DNA from 3 places in the Streptomyces sp. IBSBF 2435 genome. Region 2 is predicted to be linked to each of the others. Evidence: riboswitches for the same ligand, from Rfam matches in the RefSeq annotation. Region 2 holds a riboswitch; each other region holds the start of a gene.
What was found. Region 2 has a riboswitch for cyclic di-AMP ahead of V7E46_RS12200 (transglycosylase family protein). Riboswitches for the same ligand answer to the same signal wherever they lie in the genome.
Positions count from the first base shown of each region.

Region 1: it holds a riboswitch for cyclic di-AMP, as region 2 does, so the genes downstream of both, V7E46_RS30295 (M23 family metallopeptidase) here and V7E46_RS12200 (transglycosylase family protein) in region 2, are expected to answer to the same signal.
Region 3: it holds a riboswitch for cyclic di-AMP, as region 2 does, so the genes downstream of both, V7E46_RS10210 (M23 family metallopeptidase) here and V7E46_RS12200 (transglycosylase family protein) in region 2, are expected to answer to the same signal.

Region 1 is NZ_JAJSYW010000237.1:2,250-5,513, reverse strand. It holds gene V7E46_RS30305 (DUF4240 domain-containing protein) at 1-31, shown strand, start outside; gene V7E46_RS30300 (N-acetylmuramoyl-L-alanine amidase) at 74-715, opposite strand; cyclic di-AMP (ydaO/yuaA leader) riboswitch at 1,237-1,395, shown strand; gene V7E46_RS30295 (M23 family metallopeptidase) at 1,408-2,562, shown strand; gene V7E46_RS30290 (MBL fold metallo-hydrolase) at 2,748-3,264, opposite strand, start outside.
Region 2 is NZ_JAJSYW010000047.1:26,284-29,547, forward strand. It holds gene V7E46_RS12185 (cytochrome P450 family protein) at 1-255, shown strand, start outside; partial or broken gene V7E46_RS12190 (transglycosylase family protein) at 608-745, shown strand; gene V7E46_RS12195 (LysM peptidoglycan-binding domain-containing protein) at 873-1,358, shown strand; cyclic di-AMP (ydaO/yuaA leader) riboswitch at 1,671-1,887, shown strand; gene V7E46_RS12200 (transglycosylase family protein) at 1,891-2,592, shown strand; gene eno (phosphopyruvate hydratase) at 2,847-3,264, shown strand, end outside.
Region 3 is NZ_JAJSYW010000037.1:1,308-4,571, reverse strand. It holds gene V7E46_RS10215 (helix-turn-helix transcriptional regulator) at 1-668, shown strand, start outside; gene V7E46_RS10210 (M23 family metallopeptidase) at 767-1,588, opposite strand; cyclic di-AMP (ydaO/yuaA leader) riboswitch at 1,594-1,783, opposite strand; gene V7E46_RS10205 (GNAT family N-acetyltransferase) at 2,172-3,188, opposite strand.

The sequences.
Region 1 (3,264 bases), on a different contig from region 2:
CGGCCCCGACGGGGGCCGCGAGCCGCGCTGACCGCGCCGGCCCGCGGGGGAGCGGGCCGGGACCAGGCCGGCGTCAGACCCCGTTGACCAGCCGGATGTACCGCACCCAGTCCCAGTTCGGACCCGGGTCGGTGTGGTCGGTGCCGGGTACCTGGGAGTGGCCGAGGATGTGGTTGCGGTCCTTGGGGATGCCGTACTTGTCGCAGATCGCCGCGGTCAGTGCCGCCGAGGAGTGGTACAGCGCCGTGGTGAAGTAGGCCGGCTGGTCCACCCAGCCCTCGTGCTCGATGCCGATGCTGCGGGTGTTGTAGTCCCAGTTGCCCGCGTGCCAGGCGACGTCGTGCTCGCGGACGCACTGGTCGATGGCGCCGTCTGCGGACCGGACGACGTAATGTGCCGCGGCGGCGTGTGCCGGGTTCTGGAAGAGCGAGATCGTGTCGGTGAAGGTCTCCTGGGTGACGTGGATGATCACCAGCTGCACCGGATAGGTGGTCGGGCGGTTGGCCGCGGTGTAGTTGGCGGTGCTGGCCGGGGCCCAGGCGGCTGACGGGTAGTCGACCGCGGCGGCGCGGGGGCTGCCGGACGCGGTGGCGGCCTGGGCGGTGCCGGCGGGCCGGAGGCCGGCGGCCAGGCCCCCGGTGGCGGCGGCACCGAGTCCGAGCCCGCCGCGCAGCAGCGAACGGCGACTGGGCACCGCGGAGTTGGGGCGTTCCATCGAAGGCTCCCTGAGGCGTCATGGTGGGGACGGGTGCATGACAAGAACGTGGGGCCCGCCCATCGTGCGGCCCGCGCCCATGGCATGCCAAGCGGTTCGTGAATTGGCACAGGTCCAGACCACTGGCACCCCTGTCGCCGGTCCCGCGGATATCTCCGCGCGCACCCCGGCCTGCCTGCCCGCGCGGCCGTCCGTGTCCGCGCGTTCATCCGTACGGCGGAGCGCACTCCGCCTCGCGCCCCCACCTGTGCGCCCGCGCACGCCCGTACCGGCCGGGACTCGTACGCCATTGCGCCCTGCCGTCACCGACTCACCGCCCGTAGTCATTCCGACCGCTCCGATAACGACTGACACACGCTCACATCACCGTCAGGCCACGCCGCGTGTCCGGTTCATATGCTCTACATACACCCTGTCCGATTGGTTCCCGCCCCCAACTCTCCGATTCGGCTTGGAAAACCTCTCCGGCTCTATTAACGTTCGATAACGCAGCGCGGTCGTCACCGCCGCCGACAGGCGGCACCGTGCGCTTGCCGAATCCCGTCCGCGGGAACCGGGGACCCGCCCTTCCGCTACCGCGGGAGGGGTCCAATGGGGTGAATCGGGCAGCCGTCAGGCCCGTAGGAGACCTTCCTGCTCCGAACCCGTCAGCTAACCCGGTAGGCGAGAAGGAAGGAAAGGAGTGCGCCCCCGTGGCGTCCAACCAGCCTGCCTACGCTCCTGCCCCGGTAGCAGAACCGACCGGGGAGTGGCCCTTCGGGGAGCGGGACGGGTCCGTGCCGGCCGGCGGCCCGTCCGACGGCCCCGCCGTCTCCGACTCCGGTTCCGGCTCCGACGGCGAGTTCGACTACGGCTCCGAGGCCGCGGGCCTGCGCAGCCAGCTCCGCCTCCCGCGGCAGCGCGCCGGGCTGCCGGCCCGCGGTGCCGCCGTCGGGTCCACCATGATCGGTCTCGCGGCAATGGCCGCGGTCGGCGCCGGCGGAGTGGCGGCGGCGGCCGAGGCACCCGCCACCGCGCCCCCGATATCGCTGCCCGACACGCCCGCCTTCCCCGACGCCCTCGACGTCCTCCCGGCGCCGGCCATCGCGGCCGCGCAGCCCGACGTCGCGGTCGGCACCCCCACGTACGACCCCTCCGCCGTCGTTCACGCGACCGACGCCGGCCGGGACCCCGCGGGCGACGAGGACGCGACCCCGCCCGCCGCCGTTCCCGCCGACCCCGGCGAAGCCCTCCGCACCCGGATCATCGAGCAGGTCACCCGGCAGCGCGAGGCCGCCGCCCGCGTCGAGCGCGAGGCGGCCGAGAAGCTCGCCGCCGAGCAGGCGGCGAAGGAAGCCGCGGCCCGCAAGGTGCGCGAGCAGGCCGCCGCCGCGAAGGCGGAGGCCGCCGCGAAGGCCAGGGCCGCCGCCGAGGCCGCCGCGAAGGCCGAGGCCGACCGGCTCGCCCAACTCGCCGCCTCCTACGTCAAGCCGGTGGCGTCCTACACCCTCACCGCCGCCTTCGGCGAGTCCGGCAACATGTGGGCCACCCACACAGGCCAGGACTTCGCCGCCCCCACCGGCACCCCGGTGCACGCCGTCCACAGCGGCACGGTCACCTCGGCCGGCTGGGCGGGCTCGTACGGCTACCGGGTGGTCCTGCGCCTCGATGACGGCACCGAGCTGTGGTATTGCCACCTCTCGACGATGGTCGCCACGTCCGGCGAGGTCACCACGGGCGACACGATCGGCCGGGTCGGCGCGACCGGCAATGTGCCCGGGCCGCATCTGCACCTCGAAGTACGGCCGGGCGGCGGCGCGCCGGTCGACCCGGTGCCGTGGCTGTACGGCCACGACGTCGCCGTCTGAGGCGCCGCCCCTCGCCGCCGGTGCGTTCGGACATGCGCGTGGCCGCGCACGTCCGCCGAACCGGTCACCCGCAGGCCCTGCGGCCCGCCGCCCCAAGAACAGCCGGCGGCCCCGGCGTACACCCCCCCCGACGCCGGGGTCGTCGGCATATCGTCCCCATGCGGCAGCCGCTCGGGCGTGGTTGCTCAGCCGCCGCTGCCGGCCGGTACGCTCCCGGCCGCCGTACCGCTCACACGGTCGTGCGCGAAACCGGCCGCGAAGGCCAGCAGGCCCACCAGGTCGGGGCGTTCGGTGACGCCGTCCAGCGCGCGGTACTCGATCGCGGCGAGTACGGCCATCCGCTCGGGCAGGCCCCAGCGCGGGTAGGGGTCTTCGGCGATCAGTTCGGCCGCGAGCACCGGTAGCGGCCGGCCCGCCGCGTGCCCGCGGTGGACGGCGGCCCGCAAGTCCCACACGTAGTCGGCGTAGCGGCGGACATCCGCGGGGGTCATCACCGGGCCGTGCCCCGGCACCACGACCCGCGGCGCGCAGTCCAGGATGCGCACGCAGGCGCGGTGCACCGCCTCCAACGGCCCCGCCCAGTGCACCGGATGGTCCTCGTTGAAGAGGACATCGCCCGCGCAGACGACGCCCTCCTCCGGCAGGTGCACGATCAGGTCGCCCGCGGTGTGCGCGGGCCCCACCTCGATCAGCCGCACCGCC
Region 2 (3,264 bases):
TCCGCGCCCGACGCCGTAAACCTCGCGCGGGCCGACAATCCGCATCTCGGGTACGGGCACGGCATCCACTACTGCCTCGGCGCCCCGCTGGCTCGGCTGGAGGCGAGGACCGCGCTGGCGACGCTGCTCACCCGGCTGCCCGACCTGCGGCTGGCCGCCGATCCCGGTGACCTGCGCTGGCGCGGCGGTCTGATCATGCGTGGGCTGCGGACCCTGCCGGTGGCGTTCACACCCGTGGCGCCGCACGGGAAGTGACCGTACGTCAGGGCCGTGACCGCGACGTGATGAGCGCTACATCGACTTGTGATCCCCTGGCCAACACCGCTACGTTCTGCGGTCAACGCGAGGCACGCTCGGCTCGCGGGACGCGCCGGACCCCACGGTGCGCGGCACTTGCCGGTGACGGCGGGACGCGCGGGCGCGTAAGGCTGTGAGGAAAGGCGACCGCATGCTCTCGTCAGGGAACGGCAGGCACCGACGTCCCCGCCAGGCCCCAGCGGCCATGGTGACGGTCGCGGCGACCGGCGCGGGACTCGCGCTGCCGCTGCTGGGAGCCGGCGCGGGCGCCGCGCACGCCACGGAGGCCGGCACCTGGGACAAGGTCGCGATGTGCGAGACCGGCGGCCTGTGGAACGCCGACACCCACAACGGCTTCTACGGCGGCCTCGCCATCACCCAGGACACCTGGAGCCAGTACGGCGGCACGGTCTACGCCTCGCGGCCCGACATGGCCTCCCGGGCGCAGCAGATAGCCGTGGCGGAGAAGATCCTGGCCGATCTCGGCCCCGACGCCTGGCCCGGCTGCGAGCAGGGCACCGGACTGGTCACGGACACCGGGACACCCGGCACCGGCCAGACCGGCACCGCCCGCCGTGCCGCCGGCCGCCGGCACGCCGACCACCGCGCCGCCGGCCGCCGGTACGCCGACCGACCCCGCCTCGGGCACGGTGACGCCCCCTGCGGCCGACCCCGCCGCGCCCACGCAGAGCGCTCCTCCCGCCGCCCCGTCGGACCCCGCGGACCCCGGTACCCCCACGGACGGGGGCGGGCGCCACGGGCGCCCGTACAGCCCTTCCGACGAGGCGCTGGCCGCGGCCGACCGGGCGACCCGCACCGAAACCACCGCGGTCACCGCGAACACCGCGGATGTCAACGAGACCGGCAACACCGGCAATACGGGCGCGAGCGCCGGTACGGACCCGGGTACGTACAAGGTGGGCGAGGGCGACTCGCTGTCCGGGATCGCCGCCGATCATGACGTCGCCGGTGGATGGGGTCAGCTGTACGACGCCAACCACCAAGTGATCGGCGACAATCCAAACCTCATCAAACCCGGACAGATCCTGAATCTCGGCTGAGCCGTGACCGCCGGAAGGTCGAACTTCCGTGCCGTACGGGCCGACTGACAAAACGGACGTACGGTACTTCCAGGTCGCGCGGCGATGTGACAAGGCTCTCTCCCCTCCTGTGACCGGCTGCTCGCTCCCTGCTGAAATCCGGCGTTCCGACCTGCGGATTCGTCCAGCCCCCGAATGCCGGACGGCAGTTGGCGCCCGAAACGCGAGTGTTTGTTCAACCGGGTCCGGTGTGCTTAACGTCTAAGCGCCCGCCACAGCGGGCCCCGTCGGAGCGGAACGCCGAGTCCTGCCGCCGCACCCACGGGAACAGTCGACGCGAAAGCGCCGCAGGCAGGAGCGGGGGACCCACGGTCTTCCGCCGGACCAGAGGCAGTACGCCGCGCGGCACGGACAGCACGCCGCTGCGACGCCCACGCCACCGGTCCGGCTCGGGGTGAAGCCGGTCATCCGTGTACGTACAGCGGGTGCCGGCCGGGCAACTCACGCCCGAACCCGACAGCTGACCTCGTAGGCGTCGGTGAGGAACACACACATGGGTAAGCACCGTCGCGCCTCAAAGATGGTCCGATTCGCCACGTTCGCCGGTGTCGCCGGTACCGCCATCGCCCTGCCGCTGATCGGCGCCACGTCCTCCTCGGCCGCTTCCGTGGCCACCTGGGACGCCGTCGCACAGTGCGAGTCCGGTGGCAACTGGTCGATCAACACCGGCAACGGCTACTACGGCGGCCTGCAGTTCTCGCAGTCCAGCTGGGAAGCGGCCGGCGGCCTGCAGTACGCCTCCCGCGCCGACCTGGCCACCAAGGACCAGCAGATCGCGGCCGCCGAGAAGCTGCTCGCCATCCAGGGCCCCGGCGCCTGGTCCTGCGCGTCGGCCGGCGGCCTGACGTCGGGCGGCCCGTCGCCCGACATCAACCCCGGCGGCTCGTCCTCCTCGTCGTCCAGCTCCACCTCGGCCAAGAAGACCACCCCGGCCAAGAAGACCGCCCCGGCGAAGAGCACGGCCAAGCCTGCCAAGGCCGCCAAGCCCGCCAAGCCCGCAAAGAACACCGCCACGGACTGGCAGCGGCACTCCGGCCACAAGGGTGACTACACCGTCGTGTCCGGCGACAGCCTGTCCGGCATCGCCGCGAGCCACCACGTGGCCGGCGGCTGGCACAAGCTCTTCGACCTCAACAAGGACAGCGTCAAGGACGCCGACCTGATCTTCCCGGGTCAGCACCTGCACCTCGGCTGACGGCTGATCACCGGCCTGCTGCCGGGTTGTCCACCGGCAGGATCACGGACCGATCCCCGGGCGTCACCCGGCTGACGCCCGGGTGATCCCCCGGGCGGGACCTCACCGGCCGGCCGGGTACGCGGCTCGCCTCCGGGCGCCGCGTACCCGGCCGGTTTTCCGTCTCAGGGGCCGGGCCGAGGACCGGTACGGATGCCCCAGGCGGTTAGGCTCGTCCCGGAAAAGACGAGAAGACATCATCTGAAGGAGACAACGTGCCGTCCATCGACGTCGTCGTAGCCCGGGAAATCCTCGACTCGCGAGGCAACCCCACCGTCGAGGTCGAGGTCGGCCTCGATGACGGCAGCACGGGCCGGGCCGCAGTGCCGTCCGGCGCTTCCACCGGCGCCTTCGAGGCCCTCGAACTCCGCGACGGCGACAAGAACCGCTACCAGGGCAAGGGCGTCGAGAAGGCCGTCCTCGCCGTGATCGAGCAGATCGGCCCGGAGCTGGTCGGCTACGACGCCACCGAGCAGCGGCTGATCGACCAGGCGATGTTCGACCTGGACGCCACTCCCGACAAGTCCTCGCTCGGCGCCAACGCCATCCTCGGCGTGTCGCTGGCGGTCGCGCACGCCGCCTCCGAGGCCTCCGACCTGCCGCTCTTCCGCTACCTCGGCGGCCCGAACGCGC
Region 3 (3,264 bases), on a different contig from region 2:
GGGCGGCGCTGGACCGGCTCGCGCTGCTCGGCGAGGAGTCGGTGCGCCACCACATCTGCGCGACCCGCAGTGTGCCCGACCTGGTGGAGGCCGCGGTCCGGGTCGGCGAGCCCGGGCGGGCGGACGCGTCCTTCGCCCGGTTCGAGGCATGGGCGGCGCGGTCCCGCCAGGAGTGGGCGGCGGCGCTGGTGGCCCGCTGCCGGGCGCTGCGGGCGCCGGATACCGGCGCGGAGGCGTACTTCCACGAGGCGCTGGCGGCGCACGACCCGCACCGGCGTGCCATGGAGTCGGCCCGCACCGAGCTGCTGTACGGGGAGTGGCTGCGGCGGGCGCGGCGCAAGAACGAGGCCCGGGTGCGGCTGCGCGGTGCCCTGGACACCTTCGAGCGGCTCGGCGCGCACCCGTGGGCGGACCGGGCGCGCGGTGAGCTGGGCGCGGCGGGCGGCACGGTGCCGGAGGCGGCCGGGGACGGCGGCCCGGTGGACGCGGCGGCGGGGCTCACCCCGCAGGAGTCGCAGATCGTGCGGCTGGCCGCGGAGGGCCTGTCGAACAAGGACATCGCGGCCCGGCTGTTCCTCAGTCCGCGGACGGTCGGCTACCACCTCTACAAGGCGTATCCGAAGCTCGGTGTGGTCTCGCGCGGCGAGCTGGCCGGGATGTTCGGGTAGCCGGGACCGAAGGATGCCGGGGAGCGGCCGGGGAAAAGGCGGTGCCCGCCCGGGGATGGAATCCGGGCGGGCACGTTCTCGGGGGGCGCGCCGGAGGGTCAGACGGTGACGCCGTGCGCCGCGAGGTAGGCGACCGGGTCGATGTCGGAGCCGTAGTCCGGGGTGGTGCGCACCTCGAAGTGCAGGTGCGGCCCGGTGACGTTGCCGGTCGCGCCGGAGATGCCGATCTCCTGGCCGGAGGTGACGGTCTGGCCGACCGAGACCACCGGGTCGGTCAGGTGCCCGTACAGGGTGTACTTGCCGTCGGCGTGCTGGATGATCACGTCGTTGCCGTAGGCGCCGTCCGCGCCGGCGTGCACCACGGTGCCCGCGGCCACCGAGTGGACCGGGGTGTCGCTGTTGACCAGGAAGTCGACACCGGTGTGGTAGCCGGAGGACCAGTTGGAGCCTTCGGCGTGGTACTGCGTACCGATCGCGGCGTCGCCGACCGGCTTGCTGTAGGCGGTGGAGCTTGCGGCCTTCACGGCGGCGGGCGCCGCCTTCGCAGCCGGGGCGGACGCGGTCTTCGCCGCCGGGGCCGGGGCGGCCTTGACCGGGGCGGTGTTCAGCGTGAGGTGCAGGCCGGGCCGGATCAGGCCGGGGTTGGCGCCGATGACCTTCTTGTTGGCCTCGTAGAGCGGCTTCCAGCCGCCCTTGACGTGGTGGGCGGCGGCGATCTTCGCCAGCGTGTCGCCGGGGACCACGGTGTACTGCTGGGCCTTGGCGGACACGGCCGGCGCCTTGGCCGGCTCGGCGGCCGACGCGTGGGCGACGCCGACCAGCGGCACCACGAGGGCGACGCCTCCGGTGCCCGCGGCGATGCACACGCGGGTGAGGCGGTTGAGTGAGCGGGGCTTGCGGTGCTGTCCCTTTGCGGGCATGGGGGATTTCCTCTCCTACGCCTGCGAGGTGAGCTGTCGGGTTCGGGCAGGAGATGCCCGGCCGCGGTCCGCCGTGGTCGCGCTGTGCGGCGCGCGTACGGCAGTGCGGCTTCACCCCGAGCCGTCCGGGTCCTCCCGGACGGCGGCTTGCCTGGGTCCCCCGCTCCTGCCCTGAATGCTCGGCTGTTCCGGTGACCGGGCGGCGGCAGGATTCGGCGTTCCGCCCGGCGGATCTCGCGGACGTCCGGCCCGCGGTAGGGCGAAGCTAGACGACGCCCCGAGCGGCGGGCAACCAAACGCGGCATGCCGCACCATTCCGCCCGTACCGGTGGTTACTCCTCGCCATCCGCGCGCACCGGTACGTGTGCGCGCCGGTCACGGCGGGTCGAGCGGCGGGGTGCGCGGGGTGAGAAACGGGCCGCGCCGTGAACAGCGGGTGGTCCGGGGAAGCCGGACCGTGTTCACACCATGACGCCGGTCACACGACGAGCCGGAGGTGACCCGCATCACCGTGAAATGCCGGATATGTACGGCCGTTTCGGATGTGCCCTGAGTCGCGGCCGACAGGGCGCCGGTCCGCCCGTCAGTAGCTGCCCGGCGCTCCGCCGATCCGCGCGTCCAGCGTCCTGCTGAGCCGGTAGCCCACCGGCCGGAAGCCGACCGCGGGCCAGTGTCCGGCGGCCAGCGGGGAGGCGGAGTGCCAGCGGGCCGACATGTAGCGGTGGCCGCCGTCGTAGGCCCAGGCCAGCGCGGTGGCCAGCAGCACCCGGCTGATGCCCTCGCCGCGCGCGGCGGGCGCCACGTACGCCTCGGCGAGTTCGACGCAGGCTTCGGGTGTCACCGGGTCGGCGACGGCCGGGACGACCAGCACCATGGCGATCTCCTCGCCCCTGCGGGACGCGATCCAGGCGCCGCAGCGCGGGTCGGCGAGCGCGTCGGCGTAGTGCAGCCGCAGCGCGGCGAGCGCGCCCTCCGGCTGCGGCTGGAACATCGCCGACTCGCGCTGCCGCCGGGAGGACTCGGCGGCCATCCGGCCGATCTGCGGCAGGTCGCCGGGGCCGGCCCGGCGGATGCCGAGGCCGTCGACGCCGCGCGGCTGGCGGCCCCTGGCCTTGACCGCCATCAGGCCGTGCACCAGCTCGCGCCCGAAGCCGAGGTCGGACCAGGGGGCGGTGGCGATCTCGCCGGCCGGCACCTGTACGTAGTGGACCAGACGGCGGTCGGCGACCAGCCGGTCGGCGATCCGGGCGTACAGCGAGCGCAGCACCTCGGTCTCCCGGCCGCCGGGCAGCGCGTGGCCGCCGTAGGGGACCAGGGCGGAGCGCGGGTGGGTGCGCAGCGCCGCCGGGTCGTCCGGGGCGAGGGTGACCGGCTGGGCGGCGAGGTAGCCGATCAGATTGCCGTCGCCGTCCAGCGCGCGGCAGGATTCGAGGCCGGGCACGGCGTGCAGCTTGCCCACCAACTCGTCGCCGCGCACAGGTCCGTCCGCCAGCCAGGACCGCTGGGAGGGGGGAAGCCGGGCGCGCGAGAACCAGCGGTCGTAGCGCTGCACGGCCAGGGGTATGTGCTCGGCGGTCAGCGGCGCGGTGGCGACAGTCATGGTGTTCGAGGACGCTAGCGGCGTGCGCACCCCCAGGGCAAGGCGGGACGTCCAGGGGCCGCCAACCGGTGCGGGG